Regions from separate parts of the Nocardia sp. NPDC058058 genome, predicted to be linked through region 1. Evidence: riboswitches for the same ligand, from Rfam matches in the RefSeq annotation. Region 1 holds a riboswitch; the other holds the start of a gene.
What was found. A riboswitch is a leader RNA that binds a small molecule or an ion and turns the genes downstream of it on or off. The one in region 1 is predicted to bind magnesium.

Region 2: linked by a shared signal. The riboswitch ahead of ACFVUS_RS05390 (MgtC/SapB family protein) and the one ahead of ACFVUS_RS35555 (hypothetical protein) in region 1 are both predicted to bind magnesium.

Annotation. Positions count from the first base shown of each region.
Region 1 covers NZ_JBHVSA010000004.1:971,433-977,003, reverse strand. Annotated here, with positions in the region: gene ACFVUS_RS35570 (BTAD domain-containing putative transcriptional regulator) at 1-192, opposite strand, end outside; gene ACFVUS_RS35565 (SDR family NAD(P)-dependent oxidoreductase) at 302-1,084, opposite strand; gene ACFVUS_RS35560 (TetR family transcriptional regulator) at 1,181-1,816, shown strand; M-box (ykoK) riboswitch at 1,880-2,058, shown strand; gene ACFVUS_RS35555 (hypothetical protein) at 2,407-3,105, shown strand; gene ACFVUS_RS35550 (ABC transporter permease) at 3,141-4,898, shown strand; gene ACFVUS_RS35545 (nitrate/sulfonate/bicarbonate ABC transporter ATP-binding protein) at 4,937-5,571, shown strand, end outside.
Region 2 covers NZ_JBHVSA010000001.1:1,172,386-1,177,956, forward strand. Annotated here, with positions in the region: gene ACFVUS_RS05385 (alkyl/aryl-sulfatase) at 1-1,535, shown strand, start outside; M-box (ykoK) riboswitch at 1,762-1,935, shown strand; gene ACFVUS_RS05390 (MgtC/SapB family protein) at 2,139-2,840, shown strand; gene ACFVUS_RS05395 (ABC transporter permease) at 2,837-4,567, shown strand; gene ACFVUS_RS05400 (nitrate/sulfonate/bicarbonate ABC transporter ATP-binding protein) at 4,583-5,571, shown strand, end outside.

The DNA.
Region 1 (5,571 bases):
GGTGTACACCGAATTTCGGATGGTCTCCGGCGGGTCATCCCATACCCGCGCGACCAGGGTATCGGTCGAGATGGTCTGATCCGGCTCGGCGAGTAGCGCCGCGACGATCCCCCGCTGTTTGGACGGCCCCAGATCAACGACGCGGCCGTCCACCAGCAACTCCACGGAGCCCAGCAACCTGAATTCGATCATATCCTCCGCCGTGCCCCGAAACCCGTGGTGAGGTGCAAAAACTAACAGCCTCAGGGGTGTTCGGCAAAGCCCCTACATCACGCGGCAGTGCGGGGCGCGACGGCGCGGACTAGGTGTGCGCGGCCCCATCGATGCGGATCTCGGTGCCGCTGATGAACTTGCCGTCATCGGAGACCAGCATGGCGATGACGCCCGCGACATTCTCCGGTCCCGCCATCTCGGCCGGATTGTCCTGCGGGACAACGGCGATCAGGCGGCTGAACAGCGACCAGTCCGAATCCTGGGGCAGGTAGCCGGGAGTCGCGTCGGTGATGCCGGACTTGATCCCGCCGGGCGCGACGCTGACCGCGCGCAAGCCCTGCTTGCCGTATTCGAGGGCGAGCACGTGGGTCAGGGTCTGGATACCGCCCTTGCTCGCGGAGTAGGCCGCCATGTACGGGTGCGCGAAATTGGCGGAGGTGGAGCTGAAGTTCACCACGGTGCTGCTCGGGTTGGCCAGCAGTGCGGGCAGCGCCTCCCGGATGACCAGGAAGGTGCCGGTGAGGTTGACGGCGATGATCTGGTTCCACAGGTCCAGCGAGGTCTCGTGGGTGTGCGCCGCGCGCAGGATGCCCGCCGCGTTGACCAGTGCGTCCAGCCCGCCGAGCGTATCGATCGCGCTCTTGACACCCGCGATGACGTCGGCCTCCTGGCCGATGTTCATCTCCAGCGTGCTGAGGCGTTCGGCCGTGCCGGCCTCGGCGGCGTGCTTGCGGGTGAGCTCGAGGCCCTCGGCGTTCACATCGGCGCCGACGACGACCGCGCCTTCGGACAGCAGGCGAAGGACGGTGGCCTGCCCGATACCGGATCCGGCGCCGGTCACCAGGATGCGGCGCTGTTCGAGACGGTTCATGAGAGCTCTTCCTGATCAAAGCGAGTGTTTCTGACACGATATGCCACAAATGGCACATCGCGCCATTAAATGTTTCCGGCTCGGTAGAGTCCCCCTGTGACCAGCGACCGAAACCGTACCGCGCCCGCCCCCGGCCGTCCCGCCCTGAGCGCGACCCGCCGCGCCGCCACGCGCCGCGAAGTCGCCATGGTCGCCGCCCACCTCTTCGCCGAAAACGGTTACACCGCAACAACGGTCGATGACATCGCCGCCGCGGCGGGCATGGGCCTGCGCACCTTCTACCGCTATTTCGCGGGCAAGGAGGACGTGGTGGCCCCGCTGCTGGCCATCGGCACCCAGGCCTGGTCCGACGAACTCGCCTCCTGCCCACCCGAACTCCCGCTGCGCGAGGCCCTGGGCCACTCCTATCGCACCGCCACCGCCGCCGCTCTCGCCGATGAGGGCATCGCCGAATCACTGCTCCGCCCGCTGTTGCGCGCCGCCACCGAACTCCCCGCGCTGCGCGCCACCTGGCTACGCGTACAACACGATTGCGAAACCCGCCTCATCCCTATCATCGCCGCGCGCACCGGCCGCGCACCCGACGATCTCGACGTGGCCCTGGCCGCCGCCATGGCCAACACCGCGGTCCGCCTCGCCAACGAACTCTGGGCCACCGGCAACCACTCCGGTTCCCCAGCCGACGCCGTCGACGCCTGCCTGGCCCGGCTGGCCGCGCACATCCTGCTGTAGCACCGAAATTCCGCGTCATTTCTCAGGGAATTGACAATTTCGGAATGTGTTACTAGTTTTGGGCTCGCACCTCGATAGGCGAGGCTCCTGCACGAACACAGGCCACTGATCTGACGACGTCGAGAGACGCCCAAGGTTAGGACAGATTTCTCCGGATTAAGGGGTTATCCTAAGTGGCTTTTCGATCCGCACGGATCGGAACACGTCGTGCAGTGCCGAAGCTTTGACGAGAGGGGTGTCTGCCCGGATCGTTTCCGGGCGTTCCTCCCCCGGTGCGCTGACCTATCGCGTTCTACCCGTTGGGAGGTGAGGCATCCGATGACCAGTGACGACGTTCCGGGATCTCCGGACCAGCCCCCTCCTGCGCGGGGCCGGTAGCCGGCACACCACATCGCGTCCGATGATTCGGCGCGCATAATTCACACGCGCTTCGGCAGCGAATTCGGCTGCCGAATTATTCGCGTGCGCAATTCCGGGTGAATTCGTCTATTCGACGCCCGAATCCGAGCCGTCCGCATGACCGATGCGCGACGGTGATCGCTGCTGTCCCGGTAATTCCGGGCAATGATATGCAGAGGCATACCTTTCTCATGAGAACTCGTCTCATCACCCTGGCCACGGCCGCCACCACCGCCGCACTGGTCGGCATCTCCACCACGGCGCTGGCCGATCCGGCGCAGGCCGCACCGGTACCCGCCAGCGTGCACGGTCAGGCCCGCATCGACGGGCAATCGGTGCTGCTGCACACCGACCTCGGATCGCTGCGGGTCGTCGATCGGCGGCTGGAGATCGTCGATCCGAACAGCACCGTGCTCGGCGCGATTCCGCTGACCGTGGTCAAGGACGGCACCGCGTACCCGGTGGACGCGCACGTCGACGGCGAAAACGCCACGCTCACACCGCGATTCGATCAGGCGCGCCCGATCACCGACACCGAGACGCCCATCGCGGCCGGGGACAGCCCCGAGGATCGGCTCAATACCGCCATGGGGAATGTGAACAACGAGCTCACCGTGGCGCTGGCGGTCGGCACCCTGCTCGGCGCGATCATCGGCGCACCCCTGGGCTGCGTGGCGCTCGGCCTGCTCGGCGGCGGCGCGGCCGGAATCGCCACCGGAGGTCTGGCGGCGATCCCGGCCGCCGCCGTCGGATGTCTGACCGGGGCCGTGACCGGCGCGGGGATGGGCGTGGTGGTGTTCAACCTGCTCATCGGCGTGCCCGCGTTGATCGCCTCCGCGGTCCACTTCTACAACGTCATGACCGCTCCGCCCGCCGTCGCGAACGGCTGAGGCGCGGCGGGGCTCGAATACAGGAAAGCACTGCCATGACCGTCGATCTCGCAATTCCCAAGACCCCCAACGCATCTCCGCGCGCACGGCGCGTCCGCAATCGGCTGCGGCCGGTCGACTATCTGCTCATCGGCGCGGGCGTACTGCTGATCGTGCTGGTGCTGCGGCTCTTTCGCGATATGTCCGTGCCCTGGGTGCCGGGCGATTCCGCCGACGCGGTCTCCACCGATCCGTCGAACCTGCCGTACTACGCGGCGCGCACCACCCTGCGCATGTTCCTCGGCCTGGGCGCATCGCTCATCTTCACGCTGATCGTTGGTCAGTGGGCGGCGCGGTCCCGGCGCGCGGAGAAGGTCATCATTCCCGCGCTGGACATTCTGCAATCGGTGCCGGTGCTGGCGCTGGTGTCGATCACGGTGACCGCGTTCATCGCCCTGTTCCCCGGCTCGTATCTGGGCGCGGAGGCGGCGTGTGTGTTCGCCATCTTCACCGCGCAGGCCTGGAATATGAGCTTCGCCTACTACCAGGCGCTCCGGAATATGCCCCGTGAGCTGGACGAATCGGCACGCATGATGCGGCTGACCCGCTGGCAGCGCCTGTGGCGGCTGGAGGTGCCGACCGCCATGGTGCCGTTGATCTGGAACGGCATGATGAGCTTCGGCGGCGGCTGGTTCATGCTCGCCTCGTCCGAGGTGATCAGCGTGTCCGGTCGCGATCAGGCGCTGCCCGGAATGGGAAGTTTCATCGCGGCCGCCACCTCCGAGGCGAATGTCGGCACGCTCATGCTGGGCGCGCTGGTCATGGTGGCCACCATCGTGCTGGTGAACGTGCTGTTCTGGCGACCGCTGACCGCCTGGTCGGAGCGTTTCCGCGTGGAGCACACCGAAAGCGCCTCCGCACCACGCAGTCTCGTGCTGGATCTGCTGCGGCGCAGTACGCTGCCGCGGCGCATCGGGCGCGGGCTGCGGCCGGTGGCGGAGCGAATCGACCGTGCCATGCGGATTTTCGGGCGCAGCACCAGGCCCGCGTACTGGGACGGCACCGGAACCAGCGGCGGCGATATCGTGTTCTTCGGCCTGCTGTTCGCCGGTATCGGCTGGGTGATCTGGCGGCTGGCAACGTATTTCGAGAGCACCGTCGGGTTCGCCGAATTCGGTCCCACCTCGCTCATGGGTCTGGCCAGCCTGAGCCGAGTCGCCGTGCTGCTGGTGTTCTCGACCATCGTCTGGGTGCCGATCGGGGTGTGGATCGGGATGAATCCGCGCATCTGCCGATTCGCGCAACCGGTCGTGCAGGTCATGGCGAGTTTCCCGGCGCAGTTCCTGTACATCTTCGTCATCGCCGCGCTCACCTACACCGGCATCTCACTGAACTTCGGCGGCGTGGTGCTGATGGCACTGGGCGCGCAGTGGTACGTGCTGTTCAATGTCATCGCCGCGGCCGGGCAGATCCCGACGGATCTGCGCGAGGCCATGGACGATCTGGGCGTGCGCGGCCGCGAGCGCTGGAAGTCGTTGATACTGCCCGCGATCGCGCCCGGATACCTGGTCGGCGCGATCACCGCCTTCGGCGGCGCGTGGAACGCCACGCTGGTCGGCGAGGTCGTCGAATCGGGTGGCAAGCATATGGAGGCGTACGGGCTCGGCGCGTACATCACCGAGGCGACCACCAATGATCTGTTCGCGAAGGTGCTGCTGGGCACCGTGGTGATGAGCATCGTCACCGTCTTCATCAATCGCCTGGTCTGGCGACGCCTGCAGCGCATTGCCGAGAAGCGTTTCGCACTGCTCTAACCCCTTGTCTGATAACAGCTTTCGAAGGAGGACAGCTCATGTCCACCCCCATCGTCACCGTGGATCGCGTCACCAAGAACTTCACCAACCCCTCCGGCGAGCAGTTGCCCGTGCTCTCCGATGTCAGCCTGGAGCTGCGCGAAGGCGAAATCGTCGCGCTGCTGGGCAAATCCGGCTCCGGCAAGTCCACCCTGCTGCGCATTATCGCGGGACTGGTGCAGCCTTCGGCGGGAGCGGCACGACTGCGCGAGGCCGATATCACCGAGCCGAATGCCGCCACCGCCATGGTCTTTCAGAGTTTCGCGCTGCTGCCGTGGCTGACCGTGCGGCAGAATGTCGAACTCGGCCTGCGCGCGCAGGGCGTGCCGGAACCGGAGCGCAGCGAGCGCACACTGGCGGTCATCGACATGATCGGCCTGGACGGCTTCGAAAACGCCTATCCCAAGGAGCTTTCCGGCGGTATGCGCCAGCGGGTCGGGTTCGCCCGCGCCCTGGTGGTGCAGCCCGAGGTGCTGCTCATGGATGAACCGTTCTCCGCGCTGGATGTGCTGACCGCCGAAAACCTGCGCGGCGAACTGGTCCGGCTATGGGATCAGACCGCGTTCCCCACCAAAACGGTGCTCATGGTCACCCACAATATCGAGGAGGCGGTGCAGCTCGCCGATCGAATCCT
Region 2 (5,571 bases), on a different contig from region 1:
GTGATACCGGGGTCATCGTCATCGATCCGCTGATTTCCGCCGAATGCGCCGCAGCCGGGCTCGCGCTCTATCGAGAGCATCGTGGCAATCGACCGGTTACCGGAGTGATCTATACGCATTCGCACGGTGACCATTTCGGCGGTGTCATGGGTGTGCTGCCCGATGGCGCGGGCGATATCCCGATTCTGGCCCCGGCCGGATTCATGGCCGAGGCCGTCGCCGAGAACGTGTACGCCGGCACCGCGATGGGGCGGCGCGGCAACTACATGTACGGGGTGACCCTGCCGGTCGGACCGCAGGGGCAGGTCGGCACCGGTCTGGGTTTGCAGGCCTCGCAGGGCACCCTCGGACTGATTCCGCCGACGCTGGACATCACCCACACCGGTCAGCGCGAAACGATCGACGGTGTGCCGATCGTCTTCCAGATCACCCCGGGCACCGAGGCTCCGGCGGAGATGAACTTCCATTTCCCCAACCATCGCGCGCTGTGCGTGGCCGAGAACGCCACGCACAACCTGCACAATCTGCTCACCCTGCGCGGTGCGCTGGTGCGGGATCCGCGCATGTGGTCGCGCTATCTCGATGAGGCGATCGAACTGTTCGCCGCCGACTCCGATGTCGCGTTCGCCTCGCACCATTGGCCGACCTGGGGTGAGCAGAACCTGGTGCGGTTCCTGTCCGAACAGCGCGATCTCTACATCTACCTGCACGATCAAACCCTGCGCATGATGAACCAGGGCTTGACCGGTATCGAGATCGCCGAGGACTTCGTCCTGCCGCCGGGACTCGAAAACGCTTGGCACGCACGGGGTTACTACGGTTCGGTGAGCCATAACGTCAAGGCCGTCTACCAGCGGTACCTGGGGTGGTTCGACGGGCACCCCAGCTCGCTGTGGCAGCATCCCCCGACCGCGCTGGCCGAACGCTATGTCGCGGTGATCGGCGGTGTGGACGCGACGGTCGAACAGGGCCGCAAGTACGCCGCCGACGGTGATCTGCGCTTCGCCGCCGAACTGCTCAAACACGCTGTATTCGCGGCCCCGGACAACAAGTCCGCGCGCGAGGCGCTGGCCGAGGTGTACACCCGGCTCGGGTACGGCGCGGAGAACGCGACATGGCGCGGGTTCTATCTGACCGGTGCGAAGGAATTGCGCGAGGGCATCACCCCGCCCGCGCTGGATCTCGGTGGCGGTATGGCCGCGGCGCTGAGTGTCGAGCAGCTGTTCGACACCGTCGCGATTCGCATCAACGGCCCGCGCGCGGCCGCCGAATCGCTCGTAATCGATTGGCATTTCACGGATCTGAACAGCACACTGCGCACGGCGCTGTCCAATGGCGCGCTCATCCGCACCCCCGATCCGCGGTCGGCGGCGCAGGTGGATCTGACCGTATCGCTGACCAAACTCCAACTGCTCGGATTGCTCGCGGGCGGCGGGCTCGACGGCCTGACCGTGGACGGTGATCCGTCCGTGCTGCAACGCCTGCTGGGTTTGCTCGATGAGCAGGATCCCGCGTTCGCGATCGTCACCCCCTGATCGCCACCTCCTGATCGCGCCCGCCCCGGCCGCTGCCGACCGGGGCGGGCGCGGCGAAAATCGGCTCCGGACGGCATCTTTCGCCGTCCGGAGCCGCTGTATGCGGGGGCTGCTCGGGCCGCGATATCGGGTCCGGCCGGTGCGGGCCGGTGCGGGCGAGTCGCACAGTTGCGCTCGTCACATGAGTTGCCCGGACCCCGCGCCGGGGTGTTTACTCGCTGACGCAAGGTGCCGTCGTTAGCTGAGGCTCCTCTGCGGATATAGGCCGGCGACCCCGAACGTCGAGAGACGCCCCGGGTCAGGACAGGTCTCCCCGGATTAAGGGGTGATCCCGACCGGCTCCCACACCCGTTGTGGGTTACGCCGTGGAGTGCTGAAGGTCTTACGAGGAGTGGTTACCGTTTCCGGCCGTCCCGTGCCGGATCCACTCCCTGGTGGCGCGTTCGCGCGGTGGGTGTGGAGGTGATCGTCGTGCCCGACGGATCGGACAGAGTTCCGTTAGCCAATCGTTCACCAGGCGACACTTCATTTCTCCGCTGCGGGCTGGTTTCCTGCCTGTAGCGTGCCTTGACGAGTGCGCCGACCTCTTAGTTGGAGGGCGTCATGACCACGTGGGAAATGTTGCTGCGGCTCGGCGCGGGCGTCGGGCTCGGCGCGGTGATCGGGTTCGAGCGCCAGTACCGGGCACGTATGGCCGGACTGCGCACGAACGCGCTCGTCGCGGCCGGGGCGACACTGTTCGTGCTGTTGTCCGCACACGGGTTCAGCGGTAAGGACGCCGACCCGACTCGTGTTGCGGCACAAATTGTTTCGGGTATCGGCTTCTTGGGCGCGGGGGTGATCCTGCGCGACGGGTTCAATATCCGCGGGCTCAATACCGCCGCCACGCTGTGGTGCGCGGCCGCGGTCGGCGCACTGGCCGGTGCCGGGATGTACAGCACCGCCGCGGCGGGCACGGTCGCGGTGGTGGTGGTCAATACCGCGCTGCGCACCGCTGCGCGCGCGGTGGATCGCCCGGCCGAGGGCGTGGTGGAGGCGCTGTACGCGTTCACCGCCCGCACCGATGACGATCACGAGGCTGCTGTGCGTTCGCTGCTGGTGCAGTCGCTGGCCCGCACCGATTTCCGGCTGGTGTCGATCTCGAGCCACAATGTCGAGCCCAATCGGGTCGAGGTGCGTGCCGAGCTGACCGGGGATCGCCGCGATGATCGGCAGATGGAGTCCGCGGTGAGCCGGTTGAGCCTGGAGCCGTCGGTGACCAGCGTGGGCTGGCGCACGGTGCCCCAGACCGAGGTGGAGGCGTGAGCACCACCTACCCCAGTCGGGGTGTGCTGGATCGTCCGCGCTCGCGGTGGGCCGATATCGCGGTGTTCGCGGGCGCGGCGATCCTGATCTGGCTGGCGGTGCGGGTGTCGGCGGGCATGGATGTGCCGTTCGACGATGCCAGCGCACCGTCGAGCATTTCCACCGATCCGGCCGAGCTGCCGTACTACGCGGCGCGGTCGCTGCTGCGGATGTTCCTGGCGCTGGGTTTGTCGATCGCGTTCACCTTCGTATTCGCCACCGCGGCCGCACGTTTGCCGCGCGCGGAGAAGGTGCTGCTGCCGCTGCTCGATATCTTGCAGTCGGTGCCGATCCTGGGTTTCCTGTCGGTGACGGTGACCGGGTTCATCGCGCTGTTCCCGGGATCGTCGCTGGGGTTGGAGGCGGCCTCGATCTTCGCGATCTTCACCTCCCAGGCCTGGAATATGGCGTTCGCGTTCCACCACAGCCTGATCTCGCAGCCGCGCGAACTCGATGAGGCCGCCCGGAATCTGAGATTGTCACGCTGGCAACGGTTTTGGCGTCTGGATGTGCCCAGCGGCATGTTCCCGCTGGTGTGGAACGCGATGATGAGTTTCGGTGGCGGCTGGTTCTTCCTGACCGCGGCCGAGGCGATCAGCGTCAACAACCGCTCGTACGCGCTGCCCGGGATCGGGTCCTATGTGGCCTCGGCGACCGCCGAAAGCGATACGCCCAAAATCCTTTTGGCGATCGTGACGATGGTGATCATGGTGATCGGCCTCAATGTGCTGTTCTGGCGTCCGATCACGGTGTGGGCCGAACGTTTCCGCAATGAGGAGTCCGAGGCCGCGGACGCACCGCGCAGCCTGGTGCTCGATGTGCTGCGCCGCTCGCATATTCCGGAACTGCTGGGCCGGGTGTTCGGTCCGCTGGTGTATCCGATGGACCGGGTGATGCGGGTGTTCGGACTGGCCGAGCATCAACTGTATGTGCCCGAAAAGCGCCGCCGCGCAAACGATGTGCTGTTCACCGTCGTGGTCGCCGCCGCCCTGGCGGTGGGCTGCTACTACATGCTGCGCTATATCGACAGCACGGTCGGTTTCGGTGAGGTCGCGCACGCGGCGTACCTGGGCGCGATCACCCTGGGCCGGGTCATCGTGCTGCTGATCTTCGCGACCGCGATCTGGGTGCCGATCGGGGTGTGGATCGGGTTGAACCCCAAGGTGTCCCGGATCGCGCAGCCGATCGTGCAGGTGCTGGCGAGTTTCCCGGCGAACTTCCTGTTCCCGCTGGTGACCGCGGTACTGGTGGCCACGGGGGCGAGCCTGCAATGGGCCGGCATCCTGCTCATGGCCCTGGGCGCGCAGTGGTACATCCTGTTCAATGTGATCGCGGGCGCGGCCGCGGTCCCCAATGACCTGCGCGAGGCGTCGGCGAGTCTGCGGCTGCCGCGAAAACTGTGGTGGCGCAAGCTGATTCTGCCCGCCATCTTTCCCAGCTATGTCACCGGCGCGATCACCGCGGCGGGCGGGGCATGGAATGCCTCGATCGTGGCCGAGATCGTCCCGTACGGCGACACCACGCTGGTGGCCACAGGTTTGGGCGCATACATCGCCGAGGCCACCCGCGACGGTGACAGCCCTCGCATTCTGGTGGGCGTGCTGGTGATGAGCGCCTACGTGGTCGGGATCAACCGCCTGTTCTGGCGTCGCCTCTACGCCCTGGCCCAGCGCCGCTATTCACTCTGAACGAAAGGAACTCTCATGACGAACGCGACCACCGGAGAGGTCCTGATCGACATCGACGATGTCGGCATGTCCTTCACCGGCGCGGCCGGTGAGCGCCTCAATGTGCTCGAACACGTGAATATGCAGGTGCGCGACGGGGAGATCGTGGCGCTACTGGGCCGCTCGGGCTCGGGCAAATCGACGCTGCTGCGCACGGTGGCGGGTCTGCTGGCACCCACCAGCGGGCAGGTCCGCTATCGGGGTAAGCCGTTGACGGGCGCGAATCCCGGTGCGGCCCTGGTGTTCCAGTCATTCGCGCTGATGCCGTGGCTGACCGTGCAGGACAATGTGGAACTCGGTCTGGCCGCGCGCGGTATCGCCCCCGAACGCCGCCGCCAACTCGCTCTGGAGGCCATCGACCGGATCGGCCTCGATGGTTTCGAATCCGCCTATCCGAAAGAGCTGTCCGGAGGTATGCGCCAGCGCGTGGGTTTCGCGCGCGCCCTGGTGCTCGAGCCGGATCTGCTGCTCATGGATGAGCCGTTCTCGGCGCTGGATGTGCTGACCGCGGAGAATCTGCGCACCGAACTGGTGAACCTGTGGGCCACGGACGATTTCCCCACCCGCGCGGTGTGCATCGTCACCCACAATATCGAGGAGGCGGTGCAGCTGGCCGATCGCGTGGTGGTGCTGGGCGCCAACCCCGGTCACATCATCGCCGAGGTCACCGTGGAACTGCCGCGCCCGCGCAATCGCCGCGCGCCCGGTTTCATCGCCCTGGTCGATCAGATCTACGGTCTGCTCACCGGCCGCGATACCGAAATCGCTTCCGTCGCAACCGATAACGGCACCCCCTTCGTCACTCCCCTGCCCGACGCCTCGGTCGGCGGTATCGCGGGTCTGCTGGAATTGGTGTACGCCCAGGACGGCCGCGCGGACCTGCCGGTCATCGCCGACGACCTCAATTTCGAACTCGACGATCTGCTACCCCTGGTCGATGCCGCCGCGCTACTGGGTTTCCTGAT